Regions from separate parts of the Vibrio sp. 811 genome, predicted to be linked through region 2. Evidence: riboswitches for the same ligand, from Rfam matches in the RefSeq annotation. Region 2 holds a riboswitch; the other holds the start of a gene.
What was found. Region 2 has a riboswitch for lysine ahead of tet(35) (tetracycline efflux Na+/H+ antiporter family transporter Tet(35)). Riboswitches for the same ligand answer to the same signal wherever they lie in the genome.

Region 1: it holds a riboswitch for lysine, as region 2 does, so the genes downstream of both, lysC (lysine-sensitive aspartokinase 3) here and tet(35) (tetracycline efflux Na+/H+ antiporter family transporter Tet(35)) in region 2, are expected to answer to the same signal.

The regions. Positions count from the first base shown of each region.
Region 1 is NZ_JAWOUB010000017.1:89,131-95,151, reverse strand. It holds gene metH (methionine synthase) at 1-1,084, shown strand, start outside; gene lysC (lysine-sensitive aspartokinase 3) at 1,171-2,523, opposite strand; lysine riboswitch at 2,625-2,803, opposite strand; gene R7Q46_RS20095 (pyridoxal-phosphate-dependent aminotransferase family protein) at 3,024-4,145, shown strand; gene R7Q46_RS20090 (PglL family O-oligosaccharyltransferase) at 4,205-5,986, opposite strand.
Region 2 is NZ_JAWOUB010000002.1:482,356-488,376, reverse strand. It holds gene R7Q46_RS06005 (inosine/guanosine kinase) at 1-665, shown strand, start outside; gene R7Q46_RS06000 (H-NS family nucleoid-associated regulatory protein) at 793-1,200, opposite strand; lysine riboswitch at 1,783-1,965, shown strand; gene tet(35) (tetracycline efflux Na+/H+ antiporter family transporter Tet(35)) at 2,075-3,676, shown strand; gene R7Q46_RS05990 (sigma-54 interaction domain-containing protein) at 4,000-4,953, opposite strand; His leader region at 5,323-5,460, shown strand; gene hisG (ATP phosphoribosyltransferase) at 5,514-6,021, shown strand, end outside.

The DNA of each region.
Region 1 (6,021 bases), on a different contig from region 2:
CGTATGTACTTCTCTTCTGTCAGATGAACGTCGCCCTGAATTTGTTGAAAAACTTGAAGCTGATTACGAACGAGTACGTGATCAACATAATCGAAAGAAACCGAGAACCAAACCAGTGACATTAGAAGCGGCTCGAGCGAATAAAGTTGCTATCGATTGGGAAGCTTACACCCCTCCAGTGCCTGTTAAGCCTGGCATTCATATCTTCGATGATTTTGATGTGGCTATATTACGTCAATACATCGATTGGACACCATTCTTTATGACTTGGTCACTTGTGGGTAAGTATCCAACAATTTTCCAACATGAAGAAGTTGGTGAAGAAGCAAAACGTTTATTCGAAGATGCCAACGAGATACTTGATCGAGTTGAGCGAGAAGGTCTGTTAAAAGCGCGTGGAATGTGTGGCTTATTCCCTGCTGCTAGCGTGGGGGACGACATTGAAGTTTATGCTGATGAAACTCGTACCGACGTTGTGAAAGTATTACGTAACTTGCGACAACAGACCGAGAAACCAAAAGGATTCAACTATTGTTTATCCGACTACATCGCACCTAAAGAGTCGGGTAAGCATGATTGGATAGGGGCATTTGCTGTCACTGGTGGTATTGGTGAACGAGAGCTTGCTGATGAATACAAAGCACAGGGAGATGATTACAACGCAATTATGATTCAAGCGGTGGCGGATCGCCTAGCCGAAGCGTTTGCTGAGTATTTGCATGAGCGTGTCCGTAAAGAAATTTGGGGTTATGCTGCGGATGAAGATTTATCTAACGATGATCTCATTCGTGAAAAATACCAAGGTATTCGCCCTGCACCAGGTTATCCAGCGTGCCCTGAGCATACTGAAAAAGGACCGCTTTGGGAGCTACTTAATGTGGAAGAGAATATTGGCATGACTCTAACCTCCAGCTATGCAATGTATCCGGGCGCGTCAGTCTCTGGTTGGTATTTCTCTCATCCTGACTCACGTTACTTTGCGATCGCACAGATCCAAGAAGATCAGCTAGAGAGTTACGCCGATCGTAAGGGGTGGGATAGGATCGAGGCTGAAAAATGGTTAGGGCCAAACATTAACGGTTAAATTGATGTTTACCTCGTCCAAATGTAACAACTAATGAAACAACAAAGGGCTGCAGATACGCAGCTCTTTGTTTTATTGAGTTGAACTTACTTCTCAAACAACTCGGTGTGGAGTTTTTGTATGGCTTGTTTCGATACCGATTCATGGAGCAAGAAGCATAAGTTGTGAGGGCTAGCGCCATAACAAATCATGCGTAGGTTAAAGTCTTCTAGCGTGCCAAAAACCTGTTTCGCGTAGCCTTTACTCTCACTCATGTTGTTACCAATGAGAGCAACGAGGCATAGGTCATGTTCAACTTCTACCTTACATAGCTCTTCTAACTCTTCTCGTACAGCTTGCGGCAGCTGCGGCGCGCCGCCGGATGTATCGGTTTGATCAAGTGTTAACGATACACTGATTTCAGATGTTGTGATCAAATCGACAGATATCTTATGCTTTGCAAGGATCTCAAAAACCTTCGCTAAGAATCCGTATGCGTGGAACATATTGGCGCTGCGTAGCGTTACCATGGTTTGGTTACAACGCAAAGCTAGCGCACGGAATAACGGTGAGCTTTCGACTTGGTGGCGAATCCAAGTTCCCCCTTTTTCAGGCTCTTTCGATGACCCTACAAATACCGGAATGTCGTGGCGTAATGCGGGTACTAGCGTAGAAGGGTGAAGGATTTTAGCGCCAAAGTTAGCCATTTCTGAAGCTTCACTAAAGCTGATCTCGGGAATTGGTGAGGCTTTTGGTGCAATTCGCGGGTCTGTTGTGTAGATACCCGGAACATCAGTCCAGATTTCTAGCCCTGCCGCTTTAACGCTCTCAGCAATTAAGGCGGCGCTGTAATCGCTGCCCCCTCGACCTAATGTTGTTGTATTACCGGCTTCGTCAGATCCTATGAAGCCTTGAGTAACAACAACGGATTGTTGGCAAAGTGGTACGAGTTTATCTTGCGCAAGCGTCGAAATTGCTTCAATGTTTGGCTCCGCGCGACCAAAGTTGTCATCAGTACGCAGCACATCGCGGATATCAAAGCGCACAGCTTGAATGCCTCGCTCACACATTAACTGAGTTAGAATATGCGTCGACATGAGTTCGCCACATGCGACTAAATGATCGGTTAACTTCGCACTAGCTTGGATAGATGCAGCCTCGGCCAGGCTGGTTACGGTATCTAATATGCCATACACCTCGGCAGCAGTTTTCGTGCTGTCTTCGAGCTGAGTTAAAATGGCGTCATGAATGTTGGCCAGATTTTGCAGCAGCTCAGTACGGTGCGTTTGATCCTGAACACCGTTGGCGAGTTCTACCAATAGGTTGGTGACGCCAGAGCAAGCGCTGCTCACGACCAGGCGAGTATTTGGATTGTTTTCGATAATGGTGGCGCAACGACTCATTGCCTCAAAGTTGGCAACACTGGTTCCACCGAATTTAGCTACGTTAAATGCGCTCACTGCGTTCTCCCACGACTTCCTAAAAAATTGTACATCCAATGTTTAGTGAGAAAAGGAACAGAGCAAAAAGAGAGGTATTTAGAATGCTATTTGAAAAATTTACCCTCAGAAGCCCTTCATCAGACTGCGCTGATGACAGTTGATGGGATTCAGCCCAATTCAACCGACAAGTCAAATCCTGCAACTTTGACTTACCTCGGCACTACTCCCCCTCAATGATTGGTGTTGGAATTGCGGTTCCACAAATCATCTACCTGGGTAGCGCTCCTCTTCTACATAAAGCTCAAACATTGAACGGTTTTGAGGCCTTAATGTCAATCAATATTTCAACCTTTATGGTGTTTTTTATTAACGATTTTGTGACACTGGTTTGACCTCTATACTTACGGCTAATTGCTGATAGAGGAAAAATCTATTAGGGTGAAGAACCCTACACCTGAGCCATGTTATTGAATAGAACTTTTAGAATGCTCAGGATAAAAGATAATCAAGGAGCTGACATGTCGATCCAAAGCTTTATTCCACCTCACCGTATTTTAATGGGACCTGGTCCTTCTGATATTTATCCTCAAGTGTTACAAGCACTAAGCCGTCCTACTGTAGGTCACCTTGACCCTCTGTTTATCGGTATGATGGATGAGCTCAAGCAGCTATTGAAGTATGCCTTTCAAACTGACAATGAATTCACTATTGCGGTTTCAGCGCCAGGTAGTGCAGGGATGGAAACCTGCTTTGTAAACTTGATCGAGAAAGGCGACAAAGTGATCGTCTGCCGTAACGGTGTATTTGGTGAACGCATGCGCGAAAATGTCGTCCGTGCTGGTGGCGAAGTTGTTATCGTCGATGATGAGTGGGGGACGCCTGTTTCCATTGATAAAGTCGAGCAAGCACTCGAACAGCACCCAGATACAAAAATTCTTGCTTTTGTGCATGCGGAAACCTCAACTGGTGCAGTCAGTGATGCTCAAGCATTGGGTAAGCTGGCGAAACAGCATAATGCATTATCTATTGTTGATGCGGTGACATCGCTTGGTGGTGTGCCGTTAAAAGTGGATGAATGGCAACTGGATGCGGTTTACTCTGGTAGTCAAAAATGTTTGTCATGTGTACCTGGACTCTCACCAGTGACGTTTTCTCCTGCCGCGATTGAAAAGATTCAAGCAAGAACAACACCAGTACAGAGTTGGTTCCTCGATCAGAGTTTAGTTTTGGGGTATTGGAGTGGAGAAGGCAAGCGTAGTTACCATCATACGGCGCCAGTTAATAGCTTGTATGCGCTTCATGAAGCTTTATTGATACTGAAAAATGAAGGATTAGAAAACGCTTGGGCTCGTCACCAACTGATGCATGAAAAACTCAAAAATGGCTTACAAAAGTTAGGCTTTGAATTTGTTGTGGACGAAGCCCATCGGTTGCCACAATTAAATGCGATTTACGTGCCTGAAGGAATTGATGAAGCAAAAGTTCGTGCTCACTTGCTAGAAACCTATAACCTAGAAATTGGTGCAGGCCTTGGGGCATTAGCTGGTAAAGCGTGGCGTATTGGCTTAATGGGTTACGGCGCTCGATCTGAAAACGTTGCGCTGTGCTTAAAAGCGTTAGAAGAGTCACTCACTGAATAAAATCATACAGCAATGAGATAAAGAAAAGCGAAGGTCATCCCTTCGCTTTTTGGTATTTATTACTCAGCTCCTGAAGTGGGGGCTGGTGAGGCAGAGATTGCTTGAGAAGGTGGTTGGTAATTGACGTCACTGAAATCAATCTTCGGGAACAAAAACTGCGCTTCAGCTCTAATTTGCTCCGCTTTACTTGAGTCATCTAAGCCTTGGTAGGCCAAAATCAAATTATTATAAAATGCAGGGCGAGGCTTATCTTTGATGATTTTTAGCGACCAATCGATATAAGGCTTGATCAAGGTTGCGTCTTGTTGGTACAGCCCAAGGTTTAAAAAAGTGCTATAGACATCCCAATCAAACCTGTCTTTCCAAACTACAGGGTTACTGACTTGATTCAGAATATCAGGGTTAGTTGGTCTAGTGGTCTCAAACTTCGTCAATACATAATTCGTATGTAATGCGCTTACCATGTAAAACGTAAACGCAACGGGAAGTACCAAACTAAAAACACGCAGCAAGCTTTTGGTCACATTACTAAAGCCGACTTGTCGATAACGAGAGACGCGCTGATCGACCCAGTACAGTAGGATAACGAAGATCAACCAATGCACGAGAGAGTGGTAGAAAGGGTATTCCAGTTGTGAGTGCAATACGATAGGTATAAACAAGGCCAGCAACGCAAGACGAGTTCCGCGTTTGGCTTGATAGATTCGATACAGTACTAGTGCCATCGCTAAGAAGATGCCGAGTATTGGCAGCAAGCCACCTTCTACTCCCCAGTAAAGTAGCTCATTATGCGGATGATCCATGGCTGGCAAACCAGCTGGGTAATTCTCATTTAAGGCATGTTGACGAGCCGTATACAGCATGTACTCAGATTCAAACTTGCCATATCCATAACCAGTAAAAGGCTTTTCAATCACCATGTCTAATGTTTGTGGAAAAGTATACGCTCGAGGAGACTCCATATTTACTTTTTCTGCGGCTAACCCACCTCCATCAGGAAAGGCAAGATGCATGACAACGACTGAGAGTAAGAGCCCACTTACAAGTGACACAACCCAGCGGATAAAGCGCCCTTTGGTTGCAAAGCGGTACATGTATGGAATGACCAACAACACGGCGATGACCGAGGCTAACCAACCAGTGCGTGAAGCCAACGCCACAATTAGTGGTAAAGTTAAAACTGGTACGGCATAGAGAAGGTAAACATCGCTTAACTTACGATCGTATTTGTAGGGCTGACGTGCAAGTAAATAGCTGGCAATCACCAACCCTGTCGCAAGAAAGCTGGCCATTACATTGGGCTGTTGGAAAATACCATAAGGACGATTGGCCACCGTGTCGTAACCAAACGGATTGCCTGGTTTGAGATACAGATATTGTGTCAAACCAAAAATGGCTTCGATAACAACCGCAAGGACAATGAACCATAATAGGCGTTGGCGATGTTTATTACTGAAATGAAATTGTTGTAAGACAATAAAGAACAGGACACCACACCACAGGCCAATGAGCTTATTGGCTGCCAAACTGCTATTCGCATTTGGGTACAGAATGGGCACCGTCATGATAAGAGTACTAATGAACAAGCCGATGGTTAGTTTTGAGTAACGTAGTACTCGATTATTCGCAAGTTGGTAACACCCAATGCCTAATGCAAAGCTAAAAGCAATCCAAGTTGTCGCATTGAACGAAAGCGAAAGCCCCGAACCGCCGGGGTTGGGCATGAAAAAGTGCATTGCCAACACAAATAGTGTTGCCAAGGCAATGAGAAACTTGCGATTGAGGGGAACCTGTACTTTTTCGGGAGAAAGCTTTGTTCCACTTACATGTATAGTAGCCATAGTTATTGCGTTGTTTTGAATGAAAAAAGACCAGC
Region 2 (6,021 bases):
AGTACGCGAAAAAGAATGATGTGCCTGTTGTTCTGACTTTAGGCACAAAGTTTGTTATTCAAGATGACCCTAAATATTGGCAAGAATTCATTCGAGATAACGTTTCAGTCGTTGCGATGAATGAAGATGAAGCAGAAGCACTGACGGGGGAATCTGATCCACTTGCTGCGTCTGATAAAACATTGGAGTGGGCTGATCTAGTATTGTGCACGGCGGGTCCTGTAGGTCTATTTATGGCTGGGTATACGGAGGATAGCGCGAAGCGCGAAACTTCTTTGCCATTACTTCCAGGGTCAATTGCTGAATTTAATCGTTATGAATTCAGTCGTCCGGCGAAAAAAGACTCATGCGAGACGCCAATAAAAGTGTACTCGCATATCTCGCCATATATGGGTGGTCCAGAAAAAATTAAGAATACAAATGGCGCAGGTGATGCTGCGTTATCTGCTGTTCTTCATGATATGGCAGCAAATAAATACCATAAAGAAAATGTGCCTAATTCAAGCAAGCACAGTAACGAGTATTTAACTTACTCTTCTTTTTCTCAAGTCTGCAAATACGCAAACCGTGCGAGCTACGAAGTTCTCGTGCAACATTCACCACGATTGTCGCGCGGACTTCCTGAGCGAGAAGATAGCCTAGAAGAAGCATACTGGGAACGTTAATACGAAGCGGTTTAATTAACTATTCTGTAACTAAAGTAAAAGGCGCATTAAGAAATGTGCCTTTTTTATTTGTAATGGTTTAAATAAAAAAGGCTCCCTATGGGAGCCTTTTAAAAATAGCACGGATCTAGATTAGGAACTCATCCAGAGATTTACCTGCATCAAGTTGCTCTTGAATCGCCGAAGGTGTACGACCTTGGCCAGTCCAAGTTTTCTCATTACCGTTTGAATCTGTGTATTTGTATTTAGCAGGGCGAGGTGCGCGCTTCGCTTTGCCTTTCGTCTTAGTTTCGCCAGATAGCGCAGTAATAAGTGCTTCCACGTCAATACCGTCTTGAGCGATTTTCTCAGCAATCTCTGCAAGCTTAGCTTCTTGCTCTGCTTGTGCTGCGCGTTCTGCTTCTTCTGCTTCACGACGCTCATCTACGACAGTAGTGAGTTTATCTAGAGCTTCTTCCAATTGTTCTAGAGTCAGCTCACGAGAAAATGCACGAAGGCTACGGATATTTAGAAGGGTTTTAGTCAGCTCTGACATAACGATTCCTATTAAAAGGTTAATGTGTTGGGCACTTTTTATCGTTACGATTAAATAATGCCAATCTATAAATAAACAAAGAGTCCTTATATTTAACTTTATCTTTTCCTTATGTGCAAATGCTAAATCAAGATTTTGTTTAAATTTGACTATTTTTTAAAGCAATTAATATTATTACACTCGAAATAAATCATTATTAGATGAGAACTAAAATCAACAATCATTATTGTATAGAGAGAGCGACAGCTTGGTTTTTTATAAAAAAATTTGAGTTATTACTTAAAAATATGAAGCATCCATCTTTAATGGTGTGTCATATATCCTTAATTTATTGATATAAGATAAACCATGATATTTCTAAGGTAGTAATAATGTTTCATAAATAACATGATTGATGTGATTTCAGTTGCACAAAACTTATGGAAGTAGGCAAGGTTTATAAATTATCTCAGTCATTATTTATTTGTTTAATTTAGTTTGATGTGTTGCATTGACTCTCATCATAAGTACAATGGCTGCCACCTGATGCAATATTGCAGACAATTTGTTGTTAATTTGTACAGTTAGTGGTTAATTGTTTGTTGTTGCCGTAGAGGCGCGGTCTCGAAGAGTAGCTATTATTGGGGTGATGCCAATGAATAATAGTGGAAGGCGAAGATTGCCGAAGTAAGTAACTCATCAAAGTTACTTGCTGGGGTTGTATCTGAAAGGAACAACACTGCCATAGTATATATTCACATTAAACTATGGAGCGCTACTGTAGGGTTGGGTGGAGTGTTCGCTTCCCTGTCGCTAAGTTCAACATGAGCACGTATCGTATGCTACGTGACTTGTCTGCAGTAGATCTCTAGCCAAACTTTGGTTTTTGAAGATCATGAATTTAATAGATTTTTCTAGTTCTCCTGTTTCATTATTGCCACCTATTGTCGCTTTGACTTTGGCGATTTTGACTCGACGTGTATTAGTTTCCTTGGGTGTAGGTATCGTGCTAGGTGCGGTGCTACTTAATAGCTGGTCTATCAGCGACACCGCAGGTTACGTCAGTTCTCAAGTTTCTTCTGTCTTTATTGAAGATGGCGGAATTAACACTTGGAACATGAGCATTGTTGGTTTCCTAATCTTATTAGGTATGACAACAGCTTTATTAACGCTTTCTGGCGGTACTCGTGCTTTTGCTGAATGGGCACAATCTCGAGTGAAGAGTAAACGCGGCTCCAAACTTCTTGCCGCCTTTTTAGGCGTATTCATTTTTGTCGATGATTACTTTAATAGCCTTGCTGTTGGTGCGATCTCTCGCCCAGTAACCGATCGCTTTTATGTGTCTCGCGCTAAGCTTGCGTACATTCTAGACTCAACCGCTGCTCCAATGTGTGTAATTATGCCTGCTTCTAGCTGGGGTGCTTACATTATTACTATTATTGGCGGGATCTTAGTCTCACATGGGATCACAGAGTATTCGGCTCTTGGCGCATATGTTCGTCTTATCCCAATGAACTTCTACGCCGTTTTCGCGCTGCTAATGGTGTTCGCTGTTGCGTGGTTTGGTCTTGATATTGGTAAAATGCGTGAGCATGAGATCTCTGCATCGCAAGGTCGTGGCTTTGATAAAGACAAAGAAAATGACTCGCAAGAAGCGCATGACCTAAATGAAGAGCTAGATATCCGTGAAAGTGAAAAGGGTAAAGTGTCAGATTTGATACTTCCTATCGTGACGCTGATTATCGCGACTATCGCTTCAATGCTTTACACGGGTGGCCAAGCATTGGCTGCTGATGGTAAGGAGTTTGCGCTTCTTGGTGCTTTTGAAAATACAGATGTAGGTACATCACTAATCTACGGTAGCTTGCTTGGCTTAGCAGTTGCACTGTTTACTGTTGTGAAGCAAGGTCTACCAATGGCTGAGATCGCACGTACACTTTGGATTGGTGCTAAGTCTATGTTTGGTGCGATTCTAATCTTAGTATTTGCCTGGACCATTGGCTCTGTTATCGGTGATATGAAGACTGGTACTTACCTTTCGACAATGGCGCAGGGAAATATCAACCCTCATTGGCTCCCAGTTATCTTATTCTTGTTGTCTGGCCTGATGGCGTTCTCAACAGGTACTTCATGGGGTACGTTCGGCATCATGCTTCCAATCGCCGGAGACATGGCTGGTGCAACAGACGTAGCGCTAATGCTACCGATGTTGAGTGCGGTTTTAGCTGGTGCGGTATTCGGTGACCATTGTTCACCAATCTCAGATACGACTATCTTGTCATCGACGGGTGCACGTTGTAACCACATTGATCACGTATCAACACAGCTACCTTATGCATTATCAGTCGCGCTTGTTTCATGCGTCGGCTTTATTGCCCTTGGTATGACTGCTTCAATTGCGTTCTCGTTCATTGCAGCGTCGATAACATTCGTTATCGTTTGCGCTATTTTGTCATGGCTTTCAAAGTCTAAAATAGCGTCTTGCCAGAGTGCGTAAGTTGTTTTGAATAGATTCGTTACAGAGGGAAGCTCCGCTAATTTAGCGGAGCTTTTTTTAACGCGACTTAGGTGAGGGGGGCAATCGCGTTTTTGGGGATAAAAGTCTCGTGTTAAGAGCGAATTGTTTGTGTACCGAGCTCTCCTTGATGGGCTGTAATGGAAAAGCAATCCATCTTCTTCTTAGTTCTAAGCAAAGACTATGCCCATTTTAAGCTTTTGATTTTTAATACAGAAAAATCCGCATGGTTGCGATGCAGAGTTAACTAAATGATATCTAAAGAGTTACCTGTTACACAGTGTTACGTTACACCTATACAGTATTTAAACATTTAAGTTGTATTTCTTTATTAATCGATAAAGCGTTGTTCTTGAAATGCCGAGGTGACGTGCAGCCGCACTCATATTGTGTTTATTTTCTTCGATAGCTTGCAGTAGGTAGTCGAGATCAATTTGGTCCACAGAAGGGAGCAATTGCCTCTCATTGTTATCAAGGCCCAAGTCAGCGACGAGAAGCGTGTGATCTTCACACATGACAATTGCTCGTTGGATGACATTACGCAGTTCTCTTACGTTGCCTGGCCAACGATGTTTGAGGAGCTTGGCTTTTACCTTATCAGACATTTTTTGTACCTGACCATGAGACAGATCTGCTAGAAAGTGTTCAGATAAAATAATAATGTCTTTTCCACGCTTTCTCAGTGGAGGGATAGTTAATGGCAATATATTAAGCCGATAGAATAGATCTTCACGAAATCCTCCTTGTACGACCTCATTTTTCAAATCCACGTGGCTTGCTGCAATGACCCTACAGTCCACGTCAATGAATTTATCCGCTCCGACTTTATGGATTTGTTTACTCTCCAAAAAGTGAAGGAGGTGGATTTGTAAGTCTGGTGGCATGTCACCAATTTCATCAAGAAATAGGGTGCCTTTATGTGCCTTTTGAATAAAACCTATACGCTCTGAGATTGCGCCTGTAAATGCTCCTTTTTCATGGCCGAAAAGCTCGGATGCAATAAGACCACTTGGAATGGCTCCACAGTTGACTTCCACAAAAGGTGCTGAGTGTCTGTTCGACAATTGATGAATAAGGCGAGCGCAAAGACCTTTCCCAACACCAGTTTCACCCTGAATGAGGACTTCAGCATCACATTGAGCGTACTTTTGTATTGCAGTACGAAGTTCTTGGATACAGGCACTATTGCCGATCAACGGGTATAGTGCCGTATCGTCGAAATCTACAGCTTGTTTATTACTACCGTTACGCAGTTTCATTGTTAATCACTATTTTTTGCCCCGCTCTAATAATAGTTTTGAATGACTTGTCTCAAACGTGAGTTGCTGTCTCTTTATTGAGAAAAATGCCAATTAATGGGTTGGGTACGGTCTAAATAGTTGATTTGGTGGATATTCATACTATTCTTCGCTTTCTTCGTCAGAGTAGAGCTGATTGGAGGTGTTCTTTCCACCAGAGTATTCAATATGGAAAAGAATTTAATTTCATTTAAATCAATGTCTTGTGAAAAATATTTAGAAAATATTCAATTGAGTATTGAAAAATATAGAATCCTTAGTTAGTGTGGTTACTAACAAAGCAACTCAAAAAGAGCCTTAAATAAGTATGCGTAATTTTGTAATGAACATTCATCACCATCATCACCCAATCTAGTCTTTCGGGCGATGTACGCATACCCGGGAGGCAGGAAACTCCCGGAGGTAAAATCAAAGTAAAAGCAGATTTTAAACCCTCGGGAGACTTCAATCTCCCGAGGGTTTTTTAGTTTTATTAGTTTGAAAAATACTTAGATATCAAAATCTTGCATAGGGACAAAGCAATGCAAACACAACGTTTAAGAATCGCAATTCAGAAAAAAGGTCGTCTTAGCAAAGAGAGTCAAGCTCTACTAAAACAGTGCGGCGTAAAGTTCAACGTGATGGGCGAGCGTTTAGTTGTCCATTCTGAAAATATGCCAATTGATTTACTCTTGGTTCGTGACGACGACATCCCAGGTTTAATTATGGATGGCGTGGTTGACCTTGGCTTTATTGGCGAAAATGAACTAGAAGAAGTTCGCCTTGACCGCAAAGCATTAGGTGAACCCTGCGAGTTTGTTCAGCTTCGTCGACTTGATTTTGGTGGCTGTCGTTTATCTATCGCAATCGACAAGGACGAAGAGTACAACGGTCCACAAGACTTAGCTGGCAAGCGTATTGCTACAACGTATCCTCAACTTCTAAAAGCGTACATGGATGAAGCCGGCGTTCCATTCTCTACATGTATGCTGACAGGCTCTGTAGAAGTTGCGCCTCGCGCGGGTCTCGCTGATGCTATCGCTGATTTGG